Regions from separate parts of the Rhizobium sp. WYCCWR 11146 genome, predicted to be linked through region 1. Evidence: predicted binding sites of a transcription regulator. Region 1 holds the regulator's gene; each other region holds the start of a gene.

Region 1 (3,275 bases):
TCGGGCCGCTCACCAATATCGGCATGGCCTTCCAGAAGGCGCCCGACATCGTCCCCCGCATCCGCGAGCTGGTGATGATGGGCGGCGGCTTCTTCGAGGGCGGCAACATCACGCCGGCAGCCGAATTCAACATCTATGTCGATCCCGAGGCCGCCGATATTGTCTTCCGCTCAGGCGTTCCGATCGTGATGATGCCGCTTGACGTGACGCATCAATTGCTGACCCGCAAGGACCGGGTGAAGCGCATGGCCGAAATCGGCACGGCGCCGGCAAAGGCCATGGTCGAGATGCTGGAATTCTTCGAGCGGTTCGACATCGAGAAATACGGTTCCGACGGCGGACCGCTGCACGACCCGACCGTTGTCGCCTACCTGCTGAAGCAGGAGCTTTTCCAGGGCCGGGACTGCAATGTCGAGATCGAGGTCCAGTCCGAACTTACCGTCGGCATGACGGTCGTCGACTGGTGGCACGTGACCGAGCGCAAGCGCAATGCCAGGGTCATGCGCCATGTCGATGCGGACGGCTTCTTCGATCTGCTGATCGAACGCTTCGCCCGCATCTAAAACTTCGATTTCCCTTCCTCGCGAGGAGGAAAGGAAACGATCTCAGGCGTCTTTTTCGTCGAAGACAGAGTTGGTTTCGGCTTCGGCCGGCTTCGGACCGCCCTTGGCGACACCGACCATGGCCGGGCGCAGCACGCGCTCGCCAATGGTGAAGCCGGCCTGCACGACCTGGACGACCGTGTTATTCGGCACGTCCGGGTTCGGCACCTCGAACATCGCCTGATGGAAATTCGGATCGAACTTCTGGCCGACCGGCTCCAGCTTGCGAACGCCATGGCGCTCGAGAGCCGACAGCATGGCGCGCTCGGTCATCTCGACACCCTCGATCAGCGTGCTCAGGCCGGCATCGGCCGCAGCCCTGGTCTCCGGAGGGATGGCATCGAGCGCGCGACGCAGATTGTCGGACACGGCGAGCATGTCGCGCGCAAAGCCGGCGACGGAATAGGACTTGGCATCCTTCACTTCGCGCTCGGTGCGGCGGCGCAGATTGTCCATCTCGGCAGCAAGGCGCAGATAGCGGTCACGCAGTTCGCCGTTTTCGGCTTTCAGAAGCTCGATTGGGTCCGGCTGGGCGGGCTCTTGCTGCGCAGTTTCGTTCTCGACGTAGGCGGCAGCGTCGGCTGCGGCATCGGCCGCAGTTGCGTCAGGTCCGTTTTTCGTCGTGTCATCGGTCATGACGGTCTCCGGTTGGTGTCTTCAGATGCGCCCGATATCGAGGTTTGACCGAAAAAAATCAAGTCTGCGTGACAAAGAAGCGAAAATTCCGCGTGACTGATAGCTGCGCGTCAAAGCTGATTGCGCGAAAGGCGGGAGACGAGCTGGGCTGTGTAGTCCACCATCGGCACGATGCGCGAATAATTGAGCCGCGTCGGGCCGATGACGCCGACGGCACCGACGATGCGATCGTCGTCGTCACGATAGGGCGCGACGATGAGCGACGAGCCGGACAGCGAGAAGAGCTTGTTTTCCGAACCGATGAAGATGCGCACGCCCGAACCGCTTTCGGCGAGATTGAGGATCTCGATCAGGCTGTCCTTCTTCTCGAGATCGTCGAACAGAAGGCGCAGCCGGTCGAGATCCTCGGCGCCGGCGAGGCCTTCGAGCAGGTTGGCGCGGCCGCGGATGATCAGCTGCGTGGGCTTTCCCTCGTCCGGGCTGCCGGCCCAGACAGCAATGCCGCGCTCGACCAGATCGCGTGACAGGGCATCGAGCTCGTGACGGACGTCGTCCTTCAACCGGCTTAACTGTTTGCGAAGCTCCGGCAGGGTCTGGCCGGACATATGGGCATTGAGAAAATTCGCAGCTTCCGTCAGCTGCGAGGAGGTGACGCCCGCCGGCAGCTCGATGATGCGATTTTCCACCTGATCATGGTCGCCGACGAGCACGGCCAGCGCCTTTGTCGGTTCGAGCCGGATGAACTCGACATGTTTCAGCACCGGATCGCTTTTCGAGGTGATGACGAGGCCGGCGCCGCGCGAAATGCCGGATAACATGCGGCTTGCCTCGTTCATCATCGATTCGACGGGATTGCCGCCACTTTCGACCCGCACCTGGCGGTCGATGTTGGCGCGCTCCTCGGCCGAGAGATCGCCGACCTGCATGAAGGCGTCGACGAAGAAGCGCAGGCCGATCTGGGTCGGCAACCGGCCGGCGCTGACATGCGGCGAATAGATCAGGCCGAGCTCTTCGAGATCGCTCATGACATTGCGCACCGAGGCCGGCGACAGCGACATCGGCAGGATACGGGACAGGTTGCGTGAACCGAGCGGCTCGCCGCTTTCCAGATAACCTTCGACGATGCGACGAAAAATTTCCCTGGAGCGCTCGTCCAGCGCAGCTACGGCATCCGAAACCGACGTCGACCTGATGCCCATGAAGCTTTCGAACCCGTGCTGATGATACTTCCCGAAAAGTAAGTCAAACTCACACCCGTGGCAAAAGGGAATTTGCAAATGAGCGCCGCCAATCGTAGAAGCGGTCAAATAAACCCCAGGAGATAAGAATGCGGCCTTCAGGCAGAAAAATCGACCAGATGCGCAAGGTCTCGTTCGAGCGCAATTTTTCCAAGCATGCGGAAGGCTCCTGCCTGGTGAAGTTCGGCGACACGCATGTGCTCTGCACGGCGAGCCTCGAAGAAAAGACGCCGCCATGGCTGCGCAATACCGGCAAGGGCTGGGTCACGGCCGAATACGGCATGCTGCCGCGGGCGACCGGCGAACGCATGAAGCGCGAAGCCGCCGCCGGCAAGCAGGGCGGCCGCACCCAGGAAATCCAGCGGCTGATCGGTCGGTCGCTGCGCGCCGTCGTCGACCTGCAGGCGCTCGGCGAGCGGCAGATCACGCTCGATTGCGACGTCATCCAGGCCGATGGCGGCACGCGGACCGCCTCGATCACCGGTGGCTGGATCGCGCTTTACGACTGCCTGAAATGGATGGAAAGCCGCAACATGATCAAGGTCGACCGGGTCCTGAAGGATCACGTCGCCGCCATCTCCTGCGGTATCTTCGCCAGCCAGCCGGTGATCGATCTCGATTACCTCGAGGATTCCTCGGCCGAGACCGATGCGAATTTCGTCATGACGGGCACCGGCGGGATCGTCGAGATCCAGGGCACGGCCGAAGGCACGCCGTTCAGCGAGGGCGAATTCACCTCGCTGATGCTGCTTGCCAGAAACGGCATCGGCGAACTCGTGGCGCTGCAGAAGCAAGCCGT
Region 2 (3,275 bases), on a different contig from region 1:
GGGCCACACGGCCTTCGATGTCGGACTTGGCGCCTGACCCATCGACGATTGTGGTGTTTTCCTTCTCGATCGAGACTTTCTTGGCACGGCCGAGCATGTCGAGCGTGACGGATTCGAGCTTGATGCCGAGATCTTCAGAGATGACGGTGCCGGCGGTCAGGATGGCGATGTCTTCGAGCATGGCCTTGCGGCGGTCGCCGAAGCCGGGCGCCTTGACGGCGGCGATCTTGAGGCCGCCACGCAGCTTGTTGACGACGAGCGTTGCGAGGGCTTCGCCTTCGACGTCTTCAGCGATGATAAGCAGTGGCTTGCTGGATTGGACGACGGCTTCGAGAACCGGCAGCATCGACTGCAGGTTCGAGAGCTTCTTCTCGTGGATGAGGATATAAGGTTCTTCGAACTCGACCCGCATCTTGTCGGCATTGGTGACGAAGTAGGGGCTGAGATAGCCGCGATCGAACTGCATGCCTTCGACGACTTCGAGTTCGGTTTCTGCGGTCTTGGCTTCTTCGACAGTGATGACGCCATCATTGCCGACCTTTTCCATCGCTTCCGCCAAAAAACGACCGATTTCGGCATCGCCATTGGCGGAGATCGTGCCGACCTGGGCGATTTCGGAATTGTTGGAGATCTTGCGGGCGTTGGCCTTCAGTTCCGCGACGATGGCGGCGACCGCAAGATCGATGCCGCGTTTCAGGTCCATCGGGTTCATGCCCGAAGTAACCGCCTTGGCGCCCTCCTTGACGATCGCCTGGGCCAGCACCGTTGCCGTCGTGGTGCCGTCGCCGGCGACGTCGCTGGTCTTCGAAGCAACTTCGCGGACCATCTGGGCGCCCATGTTTTCGAACTTGTCTTCGAGTTCGATTTCCTTGGCGACCGAAACGCCGTCCTTGGTGATGCGCGGCGCGCCGAAAGATCTTTCGATAACGACGTTGCGGCCTTTCGGGCCGAGGGTCGCCTTCACCGCGTTGGCCAAAATGTCGACGCCACGCAGCATCTTCTCGCGGGCTTCGGTGCTGAATTTGATTTCTTTAGCAGCCATGTCCTCACTCCTTCATAGGCAGCCAGAGCAGTTCCAGGAAAAGTGCAACGCGGTTTTCCGTTCGGAACTGCGTCAGAAATAAGAGGTTGGAGCGGTTTTGCGTTTCCATGAAAAGCTGAAGCGCTCCAGCGTCGACTGATGTCCGCAGGGATCTCAGGCGGCCTGCTTCTTTTCGCCCTGCGGCTCGATGATGCCCATCACGTCGCTTTCCTTCATGATCAGCAGGTCTTCGCCATTGATCTTGATCTCGGTGCCGGACCATTTGCCGAACAGGATGCGATCGCCGGGCTTGAGGTCGAGCGCCTGGATCTGGCCGGCTTCGTTGCGCGCGCCGGGGCCGACGGCGATCACTTCGCCTTCCTGCGGTTTTTCCTTAGCGGTGTCGGGAATGATGATGCCGCCCTTGGTCTTTTCCTCTGAATCGACCCGGCGGACGAGAATGCGGTCATGAAGCGGTCGGAACGACATGTCTTCCTCCATCGACAAACAGTGATGACGTTTGTTTCCCTGGCCGGACCGGATGACCAATCCGGGCGGGTGCTCGCGCGCGAGCCTTGCGACAATGATTTGGTTCGATGGTTTTGCAATTCAAGAGGTGATGGAAGAGAAATTGGCACTACCTGCTCGTGAGTGCTAACGCCCGGCAGGGAACAGAAAATCGCCTCCCGCGTTCGAATAACGAAGGCGACGGCGTGGTGCCGGAGGCGAGTTCGAGCAGGATTGAGGCTTGAATCCGGATTTCGGCATTCCCAACTCTTTGATGATCGAGGCTTGCTTGAGCTCGGTCATCGTCCCACGTCTTTTTGGAGTGAGTGACATGGAAGAGAAGACCAATATCATCAAAGACCTCAGTATCGAGGAACGCGAGGAAATCCTCGTCGATATCGCTCGTACACTGGAGGACACGGCGCGTGAGGCTTTTGTCGAAGGCAACACGCACTTTGCCGCACTCTCCAACAACATGGCCGAAGCGATCCGCGGCAACGCCGATGAGCTCGCCCGTGACGATCCGGAAAATGCCGAGCTCGTATTGCAGCAGGCAACGGCGATGATCTCGCAATTCGAAGCCGTGCACCCCTATCGGATGGTGAGTATGGCCGTCCATTGAGCGCAGGCTGTGTGGCTCCGCCTCGACCGCCCGCTCAAATCAATCGCCACCCATGCGGAACTCTCACTGCTTGCGAAGGTTATTGGATCACAACATCGAAAGGTGATCCATGACGACTTTCAAATCCAGCGTGCCGCCCGAGAGTGGCACCGACGACGCGCGGTCCGCCGATACCGAACGGGCCGAGACCGATCGCAAAAGGGCATTGGAAACAGCCCAACGCAACGCGAGCTCGGCATCAGATCGCGATAGCGGCACCGATACCGAAACCCCAAGCCTGAAGGTTGCAAAGGAATATCTCAGCCTCGGCGGCCACCGCCGATCCATGATCGACGACAATATCACCGATGTTCGCCAATGGGACGAGGATCCGCCGGAAGCCGAACGGTTCTGGAAGGAGCGGGTGGAGACGCTTCCAAAGGATCGACGCAAACAGGTGGAGGATTTCCTTCCAACCATCAACACGCCCTGATAGGCGGCTGGCCGCTCTTCGGACGGCCCATTCAATTGCGCTTGGAGGAGATCATGGCTATAGACAAGCACGAGCAGATACGCCAGCGCGCCTACGAAATCTGGGAGGCCGAGGGGCGTCCTGATGGCGCCGACCAGCGCCATTGGCTGCAAGCCTGCGACGAACTGGCCGGCGAGGATGAGCATGAGACGCTGCAGGACCTGCTCGATGAAGACGACAGGGATGATGCGGCACTGCTTCAAGGCGCCGGTGAAAGCGGCGATTTCGATCGGCCAGGAACGAGGCCCGTTCAGGTCGCCAGGGCGCCGGTGCCTGACATCGAGATGACGACGGGCGAAAAGCCTTTCCGACGGAAAGTCAAGAAGACCGAAGGGCCGTGATCGCCATGCAGCATCTCGACCATGCCATCCAGATCGCTCTTACGGCCCATGAAGGTAAGGCGGACAAAACCGGCCGGCCGTTCTTCGAGCACTGCCAGCGGGTAGCACTCCTGGTTTCCGGTGACGAAACGCGAACGGTCGCCTACCTTCATGACGTCGTCGAGAAGGGCAGCGGCTGGACGCTCGACAGGCTGAAGGAAGAAGGCTTTCCGCCGGCGATCATCTCGGCGGTGAATGCTCTGACACGGCGGCCGGACGAGCCGGATGACGACT
Region 3 (3,275 bases), on a different contig from region 1:
AGCTTGCGACGGCATCGTGGAGCGTGCCGTCCTGGCGGCGGAAGCGGACGGCGTAGATGCCGGCGGCAAGATCGACCTCCGGCGGCAGGCGCATGTTGGCCGTGGGAAAACCCAGCTGCCGGCCGAGCTTTTCGCCATCGATCACCTCAGCCTCCACCGTATAGCGGTAACCGAGCATCCCGGCGACTTCGCTGACATTGCCCTCCTTCAGGAGCGCGCGGATATGGCTCGAAGAGACGACATCGGCGTTTTCGTCGCGGAAAGCATCGATCAGGGTGACGCCGAAGCCGTAGGTATGGCCGGCATTCATCAGGAAGGCGGGACCGCCCTCGCGGCCGCGGCCGAAATGGAAATCGAAGCCGGTGACGACTTCGGAGGCGCCGAGCCAATCCTTCAGGATCGAGTGGATGAAATCATCGGCCGAGCGCTGCGAGAACTCGTAGTCGAAAGGATATTCGATGACGGCGCTGAAGCCCAGCGTTTCCAGGATACGGGCCTTCAGCGGGGCCGGCGTCAGGCGGAAGACCGGTGTCTGCGGCCGGAAGACCGTGCGCGGATGCGGCTCGAAGGTCAGCACCAACGCGGGGATACCGCGCGCCTTGGAGATCTCGAGCGCCCGGTTCAGCACCGATTGATGGCCTCGGTGCACGCCGTCGAAATTGCCGATGGCAATGACGCCGCCCTTCAGATGGGCGGGTAGGGGTTCCCGGGTTTCATTGCGGTGGAAGACGGTCATCGGCTGGCTTCTCTTCATGCAAGGCGTGTCTCATGCAAGGCGGGGCATCCACCACTTCGGCGCGGCGTTTTCCCGTTCGAGATAGGCGTTGAGGATCGCCTCGTCGGTTTCACCGTTGAGAGTATATTCCTTAGCGTGGATACCGCCGCTGATGTAGAGGAGGTCGAGGCCGTAATTCAAGGCGCCGCGCACATCGGTCGGCATGCCATCGCCGATCGCCAGCACACGCTCGACCGGGAAATCGCCGCTAAGCTCGCGGGCAGCCGCTAGCGTCGCCTCGTAGATCGGCCGGTGCGGCTTGCCGGCGATGCGGGTGCTGCCGCCGAGCTGCTCGTAATAGGCGGCCATGGCGCCGGCGCAGGGGATGATGCGATGGCCACGCTCGACGATGAGGTCGGGATTGGCGCAGATCATCGGCACGTCGCGGGCTTTGAAATCGAGAAGCATATCGGTGTAGTCCTCCGGCTTCTCCGTCTCGTCGTCGAAAAAGCCGGTGCAGACGAGCGATAGCGCTTCGCCGGCCGGCCGGCGCTCGACGCCAATGCCTTCGAGAAGCGCCTTGTCGCGCTCGGGGCCGAGCAGAAAGACGGTCTTCGGCCCCTCTGCGATCAAACCGCGCGTGACGTCGCCCGAGGTGACGATCCTGTCATAGGCGCTGTCGGGAACGCCGATCTGGCGCAACTGCTCGACCACCTGCCAGGAAAGGCGCGGTGAATTGGTGATAAGGACAACGGCGAGGCCGCTTTCGCGTGCCGCTTCAAGGGCTGCGGCCGCCTTCGGGAACGGATCGACGCCGTTGTGAACGACGCCCCAGACATCGCAGAGCACCACATCATAGTGACCTGATATCTCCGAGAAGTTTTCTATCCGCTTGGCCATTCCGATTTCCCGATTTGCTTCAGTCACCGGTGACATTGCAAAGGCGCAAGGCGATGGCAAGGCATTTTCTTCGCTGCCGGACCAATGCGAGGAGCTTGAACGGCGATCCGGCGAAGCGGATGGGCAAAGGGTTTTGATGATTATCGCGAAGCGGCAGATCGCTGACGGCGGACGAGTTCGGCAAAGTTCGGCTGCGCCCAGGTTTCGGCCGCAATCTCGCACTATTCTCGGGTCTCTTCACAATTCCGGCACAAAAATTCGTGATTGCTCTCATTGACTCCTCTCGGAGCCATCCCTAAATGCTCGTCGCTAGCACTCACCGCAAGGGAGTGCTAACATCTATCCATGTGGGCCACTCCGGTCCGCGAATGTCATTCGATCGAGGGATTAGACAATGGCAAGCACCAACTTCCGCCCCCTTCACGACCGCGTCGTTGTTCGCCGCGTTGAGTCCGAAGCCAAGACCAAGGGCGGCATCATCATTCCCGATACCGCCAAGGAAAAGCCGCAGGAAGGCGAAATCGTCGCCGTCGGCTCCGGCGCGCGCGATGAGTCCGGCAAGGTCGTCGCACTCGACGTCAAGGCTGGCGACCGCATCCTGTTCGGCAAGTGGTCCGGCACCGAAGTCAAGATCGACGGCGAAGACCTTCTGATCATGAAGGAAGCCGACATCATGGGCATCATCGGCTGATCGGCCGACCTGCTTTCCCGAAATGGCTGACGGGCCTTTTGCCCGAACAACTCGAATTCAGGAGTTAAGAATATGGCATCTAAAGAAATCAAGTTTGGCCGCACCGCGCGCGAAAAGATGCTGCGCGGCGTCGACATTCTCGCCGATGCAGTGAAGGTCACGCTCGGCCCGAAGGGCCGTAACGTCATCATCGACAAGTCCTTCGGCGCGCCGCGCATCACCAAGGACGGCGTTTCGGTCGCCAAGGAAATCGAACTCGAAGACAAGTTCGAAAACATGGGCGCCCAGATGGTCCGCGAAGTTGCTTCGAAGACCAACGACATCGCCGGCGACGGCACCACGACGGCTACCGTTCTTGCCCAGGCGATCGTTCGCGAAGGCAACAAGGCCGTTGCAGCCGGCATGAACCCGATGGACCTGAAGCGCGGCATCGACCTCGCTGTCGCCGATGTCGTGAAGGATCTCCAGGCTAAGGCCAAGAAGATCTCGACTTCGGAAGAAGTTGCACAGGTCGGCACGATTTCGGCAAATGGCGACAAGCAGGTCGGTCTCGACATTGCTGAAGCCATGCAGAAGGTCGGCAACGAAGGCGTCATCACGGTTGAAGAAGCCAAGACCGCCGAAACCGAACTCGAAGTCGTCGAAGGCATGCAGTTCGACCGCGGCTACCTCAGCCCCTACTTCGTGACCAACCCGGAAAAGATGATCGCCGACCTCGAAGACGTCTTCATTCTCCTTCACGAGAAGAAGCTCTCGAACCTGCAGTCGATGCTCCCGGTTCTCGAAGCCGTCGTTCAGACCGGCAAGCCGCTCCTCATCGTCGCTGAAGACGTCGAAGGCGAAGCCCTCGCAACGCTCGTCGTCAACAAGCTGCGCGGCGGCCTGAAGATTGCTGCCGTCAAGGCTCCCGGCTTCGGCGACCGCCGCAAGGCCATGCTCGAAGACATCGCCATCCTGACGGGCGGCACT

Evidence for each region. Region 1 encodes HrcA, which represses chaperone genes, less so after heat shock. Its sites were predicted from a motif close to GTTAGCACTCNCNNNNNGNGAGTGCTAAC; they were not measured.
Region 2: the regulator HrcA is predicted to act here: its motif matches at 1,652-1,680, upstream of HX899_RS07755 (co-chaperone GroES).
Region 3: the regulator HrcA is predicted to act here: its motif matches at 1,924-1,952, upstream of groES (co-chaperone GroES).

The regions. Positions count from the first base shown of each region.
Region 1 covers NZ_JACCEY010000031.1:151,651-154,925, forward strand. Annotated here, with positions in the region: gene HX899_RS25075 (nucleoside hydrolase) at 1-563, shown strand, start outside; gene grpE (nucleotide exchange factor GrpE) at 606-1,238, opposite strand; gene hrcA (heat-inducible transcriptional repressor HrcA) at 1,349-2,437, opposite strand; gene rph (ribonuclease PH) at 2,566-3,275, shown strand, end outside.
Region 2 covers NZ_JACCEY010000011.1:256,610-259,884, reverse strand. Annotated here, with positions in the region: gene groL (chaperonin GroEL) at 1-1,042, opposite strand, end outside; gene HX899_RS07755 (co-chaperone GroES) at 1,196-1,510, opposite strand; gene HX899_RS07750 (hypothetical protein) at 1,860-2,150, shown strand; gene HX899_RS07745 (hypothetical protein) at 2,260-2,622, shown strand; gene HX899_RS07740 (DUF2934 domain-containing protein) at 2,676-3,002, shown strand; gene HX899_RS07735 (HD domain-containing protein) at 3,008-3,275, shown strand, end outside.
Region 3 covers NZ_JACCEY010000033.1:65,396-68,670, forward strand. Annotated here, with positions in the region: gene HX899_RS26910 (bifunctional riboflavin kinase/FAD synthetase) at 1-736, opposite strand, end outside; gene HX899_RS26915 (TIGR01459 family HAD-type hydrolase) at 767-1,615, opposite strand; gene groES (co-chaperone GroES) at 2,010-2,306, shown strand; gene groL (chaperonin GroEL) at 2,379-3,275, shown strand, end outside.